One region of the Paenibacillus vortex V453 genome, then DNA from elsewhere that is predicted to be linked to it. Evidence: riboswitches for the same ligand, from Rfam matches in the RefSeq annotation. Region 1 holds a riboswitch; each other region holds the start of a gene.

Region 1 (3,280 bases):
TTAATAACATTACCAAAGCCAAAAAAGCGGCTACTTTTTTAATTACTCCCCAAAAACTCAAAAAATCAACCCCTTACTGTTATTTTTTGTAATTAACACGAATAATATATATTAAAATCCTAAAATTTAACAAATGAAAAAAGTTGTGTTTTCTCTAAAAAAATAGTGTGATTATGAATTTATAATAGTAAAAATGGTATATTATAATATTTACAGTTATCTCTTTTACATATGGCGAACTTTTCTACTTCAATTGTCTGCAAATCGAAAAATCAATCGGAACTATAATGATTTTAAAATGCTCAATAAAAGAATCTTCGGCATGCAAAGAAACCTCTCCACTATCGTAATGGAGAGGTTTCTTTGCATGCCGGAAAGCCAGAATCGCTCCGACACGGCCATTGCCTGCGTGATATGTATGTCTTCCTGCATGCCGTCATGATTTTTGCATATGAGTTAAGGTAGAGGTGCATTTGGTTTACCTTACAAAGGGGGCGCATGCATGGACGGAACCGAGTTTTACCGTAAAGTGATCCTGACGGTGTCCGGCAATAAACTCGTGAAGTGGCTGTCGATCAAATACGGAAGGAAATTGGCAGGCCGATTCATTGCCGGCAATACGCTGGATGAGGCCTTGGATGAAATCGAGAGGCTCAATGCGAAGGGCATTCTCGTCACGCTGGATCATCTGGGGGGAGGGCATTACGACGCTGGACGAAGCGGCCGAATACCGCGAGGAATATTTGAAGCTTGTGGAGGGAATCGCACAGCGGGGAGTGCAGTCAAATGTGTCATTGAAACCGACGCAGATGGGCATGGCACTGGACCTTGAGAAGGCTTACGAGAATATCAGGTCGGTGGTGAAAAAGGCGAAAGAGTTTCGCAATTTCGTGCGTCTGGATATGGAGGATTCGCCATATACCCAGGCGACAATCGATATGACGCTGCGGCTCCATAAGGAGGGGCTGCCCAATGTGGGCACCGTGATGCAGGCCTACTTGTTCCGCACGGAGGAAGACGTGCGAAGCCTGATGGAGGCGGGGGTCAATCTGCGCCTGGTAAAGGGGGCATATAAAGAGCCCGGAACCATCGCCTTTCAGCAGAAACGCGAAGTGATCGATAACTATAAAAAATTGATCAAAATGCATTTCGATCAGGGAGCGTACACTGCGATTGCCACGCACGATGACAATATCATCGACTGGGTCAAGGTGTTTGCCGAGCAGAGCCGCATAGAGAAAGAGGATTTCGAATTTCAGATGCTGTACGGGCTGCGAATGAACGATCAGGCTGCGCTTGCAGAGGATGGCTATCGCATCCGTTGTTATATGCCCTACGGGACGATGTGGTACCCGTACTTCACCCGGCGGCTGGCGGAGAAGCCGGCTAACCTCATGATGGTGCTGAAAAATATGTTCAAGTGAGGGGTGTGAACACCGCCCTTACCTTAAAAGAAATAATAAGCTTGCGAGCAATCCATCAGGAAGGACCGCTCCAGCGGGAGGCTGCCTAGGCGTTCGCGAGTTACATGCTGGTGCAGGTTCTTCTCCAGATCGGCTAACGCCGATACGGCGAGCAGCATCCGAGTGGATCCCCATTGCTGCTGCTGCTGAGCATAGCGTATGGCCTCAGTCACGGGCATGCCCCGCAGCCTTGCAAATACAGATGCCCAGCGGACCAGATCTGCGAATTCTCTCGTGCTCGGCAGGGCATATTCCGCATAACCGGCTGCTTCTCCGCAGCTGATTTTGAACAAGCCGCAGTTCCAGCTTCGATCACTCCAGGGGATAAAGCGTTCAGCCGAGCCCCAGTCGAAACGGAACATCTCCATATAGCGGATGGGCTCTTCACATATTGTTGGCGCTGTTTGGATGGCTGTTGCCTGTGCTTCGAATTCGATGAGTTTCGTCATGATCTACGCTCCCTTATAAGATGTTATATGCAAGACAAAAAGGCCTGGTGAGCAGAGAAACCCCGCTCTCCAGGCCTTTTTCCGGTTAGCAGCCGATGAAGCGGCCGCTTTAGCTTGGCTGGATCGTGTTCTCTCTAAATACGCCTACGAGGTTAGCTGTCGGATTCGGGCTTGAGAGCGCCCTACCACAATGCCTGGTCAGGCATCGCGGATTCACCCCATTCACCAACAGAAGTCCTATCGGTGATATTGGTTCCCCCGTCTCCCGATCTGTCGGGAGCTCAGCGTATAACGTGTGTTTCGAATAGATGGATGAATCATACGCCGGAGGCAGCCAAAAGTAAATGACCGTATTTGACGCATACATTCCGAAAATCGATGAAATCCGTAAAAGAAAACGTGTACATTTGGTATTGTCATCTATTATCATGGCAAAATCTCAGTATCTCGATGGATTGCGATAAATTCGAGAAAACAAGAGAAATACATAGTATAAAGCAGTATTCGAGAGATAATGAAGACATACTGGTTAGATCTTGTTCCACATTCAGCCACACGTGTTTCTGAGCTCATTTACATCCCGCACGGCCGGACGTATGATACGAACTATGAATTGACGGATGATTCCAAGAGCAGGGCACAGCGGCAGCCGGTCGATAAGATTCATAAGGATACAAGGCAGTGTGAGAGCTGCGGTGCTCCTTTATGAATGAGAACCTCGGCGAAGGCACCATGGGTCTTCCAGAGGCTCAGGGTCAAGCGACTCTCACGGCTTGACTCTGACGGCTGTACAGTTCTGCCAGGCTTGGAATATAAGTCAATAGCTAATTGAATAACATGCTACTCGTTTTCAATTTTCGCTGAGTCCTTGAATGGAAAAGGAACGGGGGAACCAGTCGGGAGATGAACTTGATCTCTCAGGGGTGAATCCCATAGACAAGATAACGGTCTATGGGTAGGGCGACTCTCACGCCCGAATCCGTCAGCTAACCTCGTAAGCGTATCGAGAGAGGCAACGATTGTCGTGGACTTTAGCCACGGTGTATTTCACCGTGGATGAATAAGAAGCCTGCGGGAAGAGTTCTTCTCCTCCCGCAGGCTTCTTTTTGTTGCCTTCTCTTTCTGAAACTTAGGAGGAGAAACACATGGAGAAACCGCAGGATTTCATCTTGGTATCCGCCCCGAATAAGGCCGGGGAGGAATTTATCCGCCAGCTGATGTACAAACATATTTCGTTTGCAGCTATAGCCAACAATCGGGCCGAGCAGGAGAGGATGATGGAACTGGGCTGCAAAGACATTATTCTGATTGATACCAGAGACGAGTCAACCTGGATCATTCCCGAGTTTCCCGTCAGCAAGGTGTTTC
Region 2 (3,280 bases), on a different contig from region 1:
AATTTGATGCTGCTCCGAGGATAGACAACGGTGTCACTTATGTTCCATTCCGGACCGTTGGCGAAGCGCTCGGAATTGAGATCACCTGGAACAGCAAGACGCAAACGGTGAAAGCGATCGGCAGCCTGAAGGGGCAAGCAACGGAGGTATTGCTGCAGGTGGGCAGTAAAACTGCAACCGTGAACGGGAAAAAAGTTACGCTCGCGGCACCACCAGTACAGCGGGAAGGGCGCGTGCTGATTCCGCTCAGCTCGTTCAGCAGCCAATTCGGTGTCGACGTGGGCTGGAACCAGGCTACGCGTACGGTTTCCCTGACATCTCCGCAGCGGGAGATGCATTTGAGAGCCTTCTATGCTCTAGAATCCTATCAGGAACGCGATATAATACCTTCCATGAACTCAGTCGCTTTCGGGTGGAGCCGCATCGACCGCGAAGGTCAATTTACGCTTGAGGGTAAAGAGTACCGCTTGCCTGCATCTGCCGGTGATGTAACGCCACAATCCATTGTGGCGGATGCAGCGGATCAGAACATTAAACCGCATCTTATGGTTTATGCTTTGGATGGTAATGGTGAACTGACCAAGGTTCTGAGTGACAGCACCCTTCGGCAGAAATCGATTGAGGGCATAACGACAGCCGTTACGGACAACGGCTTCGGCGGAGTTGTTCTCGATTTTGAAGGGCTCGGCTTTAAATTGGATGCAGGGCAGCAGCAGAAGCTGCTTAACGATTATGTCAAACAGCTGAAGGCTTTTTTACCGAAGGACATCTCCCTGTCATTGGCCGTGCCGCCATTGAACAGTGCTTATAAAGGCTATGATTACAAGACTCTTGCCTCCATAGCAGATGATCTCATCATTATGGCTTATCAGTACAACCCGGTCGGCACCAAATCGCAGGTACCCGAGCCTAACAGTCTTGTAGATCAGGCGATTCAGCTTGCACTCCAAGCGGGTGTTCCTAAGCAAAAGCTCCTGCTCGGCATCAGCTTAAGCAGTGAAACTCCGTCTTCCGTAGATGATAAGCTGGGTCTCGCCAAGCGCTATGATCTAAAGGGAGCCGCCTTCTGGCGTCTGGGACTATTCCGGACTTATAATAATCAGATGGAAGGCGCTGTGAATGCTTCTGTTGTAAAGGAATAAAGTGATCAGGTCTAGCATCCCTCAATAAAAGAAAGCCTGACAAAGATGGATCTTTGTCAGGCTTTCTTAATATGTATTATACTTCCCGAAAAACTGCGTCTCTCAATTAGCTTGGACTGCCTACCAGTTTCGCATAGTTTTCTTGACTCAGTACACGACGCGCCGTTACATAACGCGGCTCATAATAAGAATCGCTAAGCTTGCTGATTCTTACACCCTTGCTGCTGGAAGCATGCGCAAATTGACCTTCGCCAATGTAAACTCCTGCATGCGAAATTCCGCTGCCGCTTGTATTGAAGAACACCAGATCTCCAACCCGCAGGTCTTCGCGATCCACATAAACCCCGGCTTTAGCCTGGCTTTGGGATGTGCGTGGAAGATCTATATCAAAATTTCTAAACATGTACAGTATAAATCCTGAGCAATCAAATCCACTGGTGGTCGTTCCGCCCCATTTATATGGAGTTCCTACCAATTGTTTCACTTGATGCTGAAAGTTCGGTTGTTGATCAGCAAATGCTGTTACGGCACCTGAAGAAAAAATAATTGCAGACCCAAGCAATGTGATGACAAATTTCTTCAAAATATGTTCTCTCCTTCGATGCCTACGGAGTTAGCTAAGGGTTCGGTTGAAGGTTCCCTATACTCTCTTTAGTACAAGAATAATTCACCCAAGACGGTTCCCCCGTTTTCACAAACGAAATTCGGCAAAAATTCATTAACATTTTGTAACTTCTCTTAATATAGTATACAAGCAAGGATGCTGTCAATAATATCCTAAGAATCTATCGTTTTATGTTACCCGCTGTCGGAATAATCGAATTTCGCAGCCTGATTCCTGTTAACAATCTCACATAGTCATGACAATTATGTAACTCTAGCGTATTCCTCTTACTCCATTTTCTTAAAACGTTTAGCAACTTTTTACAGGATCCTGCGTTTAACTATATCAGAAAAGAAATCATAGAGGTGATCCATTACGAATGAGTCAAATCACAATGGCTGAAGCTTTAGCCGTACGGGCAGCAATTCATCGTCTTATGAGCCAGCTGGCGTCGGAGCGTCTGAATAACAGCAGTACGATCATTGAAAAAGGAGAAACGGCTGAGTATCCCGCGCGGAGTGTAGATGTCATTACGGAAGAGATTGAAGCGGCGGCGGCGGATTTCAGAAAACTGGATTTGCTGATGGCCCTCTCCAACACAACGAAGACGATCTCCTGGAATGGTTCCGACATAACGATCATGGAAGCAATCGAGCTGGCGAAACACATTCGCGGTGATATCGGACAGCTTGCACACCTCGGCTCTCGCAAGAAGCTTGAGCGTCAAAGCAGCCGGGGAAGCGGAGACAACGCCACGACGCTGTTCAACGTCGCTCTGTATGATCCTGAAGCTTATCAGGCGGCAGCGCGCAAGAAGGAACGCGAGGTAACCAAACTCTCGTCACTGATAGAACATGCCAATCATAACGCCATGATATCGTTTGACGCATCGAAGTATATGGGGTAACGGCAGCCGCCGGCTCCAAGCCTACAGGTATTCCTCACGTGCGGGTTTGGAGCCGGCGGTTACCGCCGGCGGGCGGGAAAGTGCGGGCAACCGCTTGTTTGTCGGATACAAACAAACCATAAGAAAACCAAAAAGTCGAATCCTATGCACAAACGGATGACGGTTTACGGTTCACACTTATCACTCATTACATGTGACGGACTCCCCAATAGCAAAAAAAAAGATCGCCCCGTTTCCCGCTTCCCTGATACATAATGAAAGCCGCCCTTCTATGGGCGGCTTTTTTATAACTACTGGCTATAAGACCCGTCTAATTCCAATTCTATTTCCCTGCCAAATGAACTCTATCTAAGCTTTATTCCATCCACTGCTCTATCCACTACCCAAGCATTGCATTTGTCATCACCGGAACAAGGCTGCGGCACCAACCAGACCCACATCATCCCGCAGACCGGCCGGAACGATCTCGTACGTGCCTAAATAGGACGGCATGACCAGTTTATCTGTCATTTCCCGCAGCTGCGGGAACAGCAGCTCTCCTGCTCTGCTGACACCTCCGCCAATTACGATGCGGTCCGGGTTGAAGCTGTGAATGACATTAACCAGACCTAGTGCCATGTAATAAAT
Region 3 (3,280 bases), on a different contig from region 1:
AGCCGGATGATTAACATCGGATTTAACCGGGAGACCATACCGACCACGATGAAGCTGGCAGAGAACTATGACTTTATATATGCAGCGGTAGGCTGGCATCCTGTAGATGCCATCACCATGGAGGATCAGGATCTGGATTGGATCGCCTCCCTATGCAGTCATGAGAAGGTGGTGGCTATCGGGGAGATTGGTCTGGACTATTATTGGGATACATCCCCAAAAGAAGTACAGCATCAAGTATTCCGCCGCCAAATCGGACTGGCTCGGGAACTGAACATGCCCATTGTCATCCATAACCGGGATGCACATGAAGATATCGTAAAGATTCTGAGGGAGGAAAAAGCCGCTGAGGTCGGCGGTGTAATGCACTCCTTCTCCGGGAGCTGGGAAACGGCCAAAATGTGTCTGGATATGGGATTCCATATTTCATTTGGAGGACCGATTACCTTCAAGAATGCGAAGCAGCCTAAAGAGGTATTGGCGCAGGTTCCACTCGATCGATTATTGATCGAAACGGACTCGCCTTATCTGACCCCCCACCCCTTCCGCGGGAAGCGAAATGAGACCGCTTATGTAAAATTAGTGGCGGAGACCGCAGCCGAGATTAAGGGCATGTCCTTAGAGGAATTGGCCCAAATTACCACCAAAAATGCACTGGAACGATTTGGCATTTAACGAAATTGAGAGCAAAAGCGATGAAAAAGAGAGCATTTTCGATTAATTAAAGTTTTTTAATCAGAAAAGGCGTTGATATTACAATATTTTAACCATTTACATCAGAAAATGTGGTTGATTGTTGCTTTACAACCTGCATGTAAACAGGATATCATCTTTTCAGTGATAAGAAGCTGCGATGTGCAGATCGCCAGCCGAATATTTCATGAACCGTCTCGCTTAATCTCCGAAATTCTGGAGAACGGGGGAACCGATACTGCCGTGCATACAGGTCTGAATGCACCAAGCCGTATTTGATTTCTTTATCGGGTCTTTGGGGTGAATTTGAAGGATCTCGCCATGAGCGGGTATCCGGATATAGGGCGTCTCTCTTACGTCCGAACCCGACAGCTAACTCCGTAAGCGAAATAAGAGGGGAAATCTCGTGCATACCATTTCCATGATTCTAATCATCAGGAAGCCACGTTAGAGCCTCTAGTACTCTTTCAATGGCTTTCTTTTATTTTTGAATAATGGCGAAGGGATCATCATACTCTTGGTAATCAGGAGGTGGTGGTAGATGGACGGGAAGACGGGAATTGACGCAGGGTGTTAGATAGATAGCAGGGCGCCTTGTGAGAATAATTGCTATAGTCACGTCAAATGCATTCATGCGTTACTGAAGACGGCGGGACTATGAAGGAGGATGGAATAGTGGGCATTTTTCAACCTGAAGAAACCCATGAATCACAATCATCCAGCATGTCTTACGCATTGAGATGGAAGCATGACAATTTGCGTCAATTGATGTTGCTCGGCACGATGGGAGCCGTTACGGTATCACTTCTCGTTTCGTTGATTGTACATGATCAGACAGGCAAGGAAGTTCAGCTTGTGGTCGATGGTCGTGTCACCACAGTAGAAACACGTGGATCATTGCTGCAGGAATTGCTGGATGAGCAAGCGATCACGTTGAGCCCAGAGGATCAGATTTCGATGCCTCTAAACGGTGCGATCCAGGACGGCGACCGGATCATCATTGAACGGGCAGTTCCAGTCAAGGTTACAGTTGGCAGCAAAACCAAAACCATATTTACATCCCAGGATACGGTTGATCATGTACTGAAAGAAGCTGGCATTACGATCCAGGGTGAAGATATAGTACAACCGGCACAGCATACGAAGCTTACCAGCGATATGAGTATCAACGTCGTGCGCGTTACGAAACAAAACGTTAAGGAAACAGAAGACCGGGAATTTCGTGTGATTAAGACAGCCGATCCATCGCTCGAAAAGGGTGACAACCGCGTGATTCAGCGGGGTGAGTCCGGCATCATGGTAAATCACTATGAGAAGGTCTATCACGATGGCAAGCTGGTTTCCAAGACCAAGGTTTCCCAGGAGATTGAGCGCAGAACGAAGGACAAAATTATTGCTGTAGGCACGAAAAAAGTGGAGAAACCCGCTATTGCTCAAGCGGCAGCCACCGATGTGAAAGCAACACCGGCTAAACTCTCCGGCACGAAAAAGGTAACAACCGCCAAAGCGGTGGAGAATAATGTGGCTTCTCGGGCAGGCGTTGATTTTAAATACAAAAAGGTATTGAACAACGTGTCGATGACGGCGTATTCTGCCGAGCAGCAAGGAATCGGCACTCGGACAGCATCCGGAACACGTGTGACGGAAGGTCGGACGATTGCGGTAGATCCTAATATCATCCCCATCGGATGGTGGGTGTATATTGAAGGGATCGGCTTCCGTCGTGCGGAAGATACGGGCGGTGCCATCAAAGGAAACAAAATTGATGTTTATTACGATTCGTTGAAATCCGCCATGAATTTCGGACGTAAAAGCGGCCGTACTGTTTACGTGATCGGTCCGGTTAAACCTGAATTGAACTAAACGAATGAATTCCAATTTACAATGCCATTCTAATGCTATACTATTTAGCTTATAATAAATGATGATGAAGAAGAGGGAATCTTTCCTCTTCTTTTGTTTTGTAAAAAACGAGTAATAATATAAGGCCTATGGGGCTTGAAGCTGACCATTCGCTGTACAAGCCGGCCTTGCTTGGAAAGGAAGAGAGCAATCGCATGATTAAAGAAGTAATCGTTGTGGAGGGCAGGGACGACACGGTAGCCATTAAACGGGCCGTGGACGCGGATACGATCGAAACGGGCGGTTCTGCCATCAATAAGCAAATCCTTAAACGCATCGCGCTTGCCCAGGAGCGCAGAGGCGTTATTATATTAACGGACCCCGATCATGCAGGAGAGCGGATTCGGAAAATCGTGGAGCAGGGCGTGCCAGGCTGCAAACACGCCTTCATTCCGGAAGAGGACGCTACCCGAAAAGGGGATATCGGCGTTGAGAACGCCTCTCCTGAGGCCATTTTGCGTGCGCTGGAGCGGGTCCACACCTCCTTCGAGGGCAGAGAGAGCCTGATCAGTCTGGAGGACATGATGGAGGCCGGTTTATCGGCCCATCCGGAGGCAGCGGCAAGACGGATGGCGATGGGAAACCTGCTGGGCATCGGATATTGCAACAGCAAGCAGTTTCATAAACGACTGGCCACGTTTCAAATATCACGTGAAGAATTTCTGGCCGCGCTGACGCAGCTGGA

The links. Region 1 has a riboswitch for cyclic di-AMP ahead of PVOR_RS03980 (hypothetical protein). Riboswitches for the same ligand answer to the same signal wherever they lie in the genome.
Region 2: linked by a shared signal. The riboswitch ahead of PVOR_RS18815 (C40 family peptidase) and the one ahead of PVOR_RS03980 (hypothetical protein) in region 1 are both predicted to bind cyclic di-AMP.
Region 3: linked by a shared signal. The riboswitch ahead of PVOR_RS02040 (3D domain-containing protein) and the one ahead of PVOR_RS03980 (hypothetical protein) in region 1 are both predicted to bind cyclic di-AMP.

The regions. Positions count from the first base shown of each region.
Region 1 is NZ_ADHJ01000008.1:39,581-42,860, forward strand. Features, by position in the region: gene PVOR_RS03970 (YpjP family protein) at 1-61, opposite strand, end outside; partial or broken gene PVOR_RS03975 (proline dehydrogenase family protein) at 503-1,424, shown strand; gene PVOR_RS03980 (hypothetical protein) at 1,448-1,912, opposite strand; cyclic di-AMP (ydaO/yuaA leader) riboswitch at 2,038-2,209, opposite strand; cyclic di-AMP (ydaO/yuaA leader) riboswitch at 2,761-2,929, shown strand; gene PVOR_RS03985 (hypothetical protein) at 3,058-3,280, shown strand, end outside.
Region 2 is NZ_ADHJ01000037.1:223,596-226,875, forward strand. Features, by position in the region: gene PVOR_RS18810 (stalk domain-containing protein) at 1-1,142, shown strand, start outside; gene PVOR_RS18815 (C40 family peptidase) at 1,249-1,725, opposite strand; cyclic di-AMP (ydaO/yuaA leader) riboswitch at 1,729-1,862, opposite strand; gene PVOR_RS18820 (hypothetical protein) at 2,126-2,653, shown strand; gene PVOR_RS18825 (ROK family protein) at 3,056-3,280, opposite strand, start outside.
Region 3 is NZ_ADHJ01000004.1:13,279-16,558, forward strand. Features, by position in the region: gene PVOR_RS02035 (TatD family hydrolase) at 1-675, shown strand, start outside; cyclic di-AMP (ydaO/yuaA leader) riboswitch at 882-1,096, shown strand; gene PVOR_RS02040 (3D domain-containing protein) at 1,369-2,556, shown strand; gene rnmV (ribonuclease M5) at 2,751-3,280, shown strand, end outside.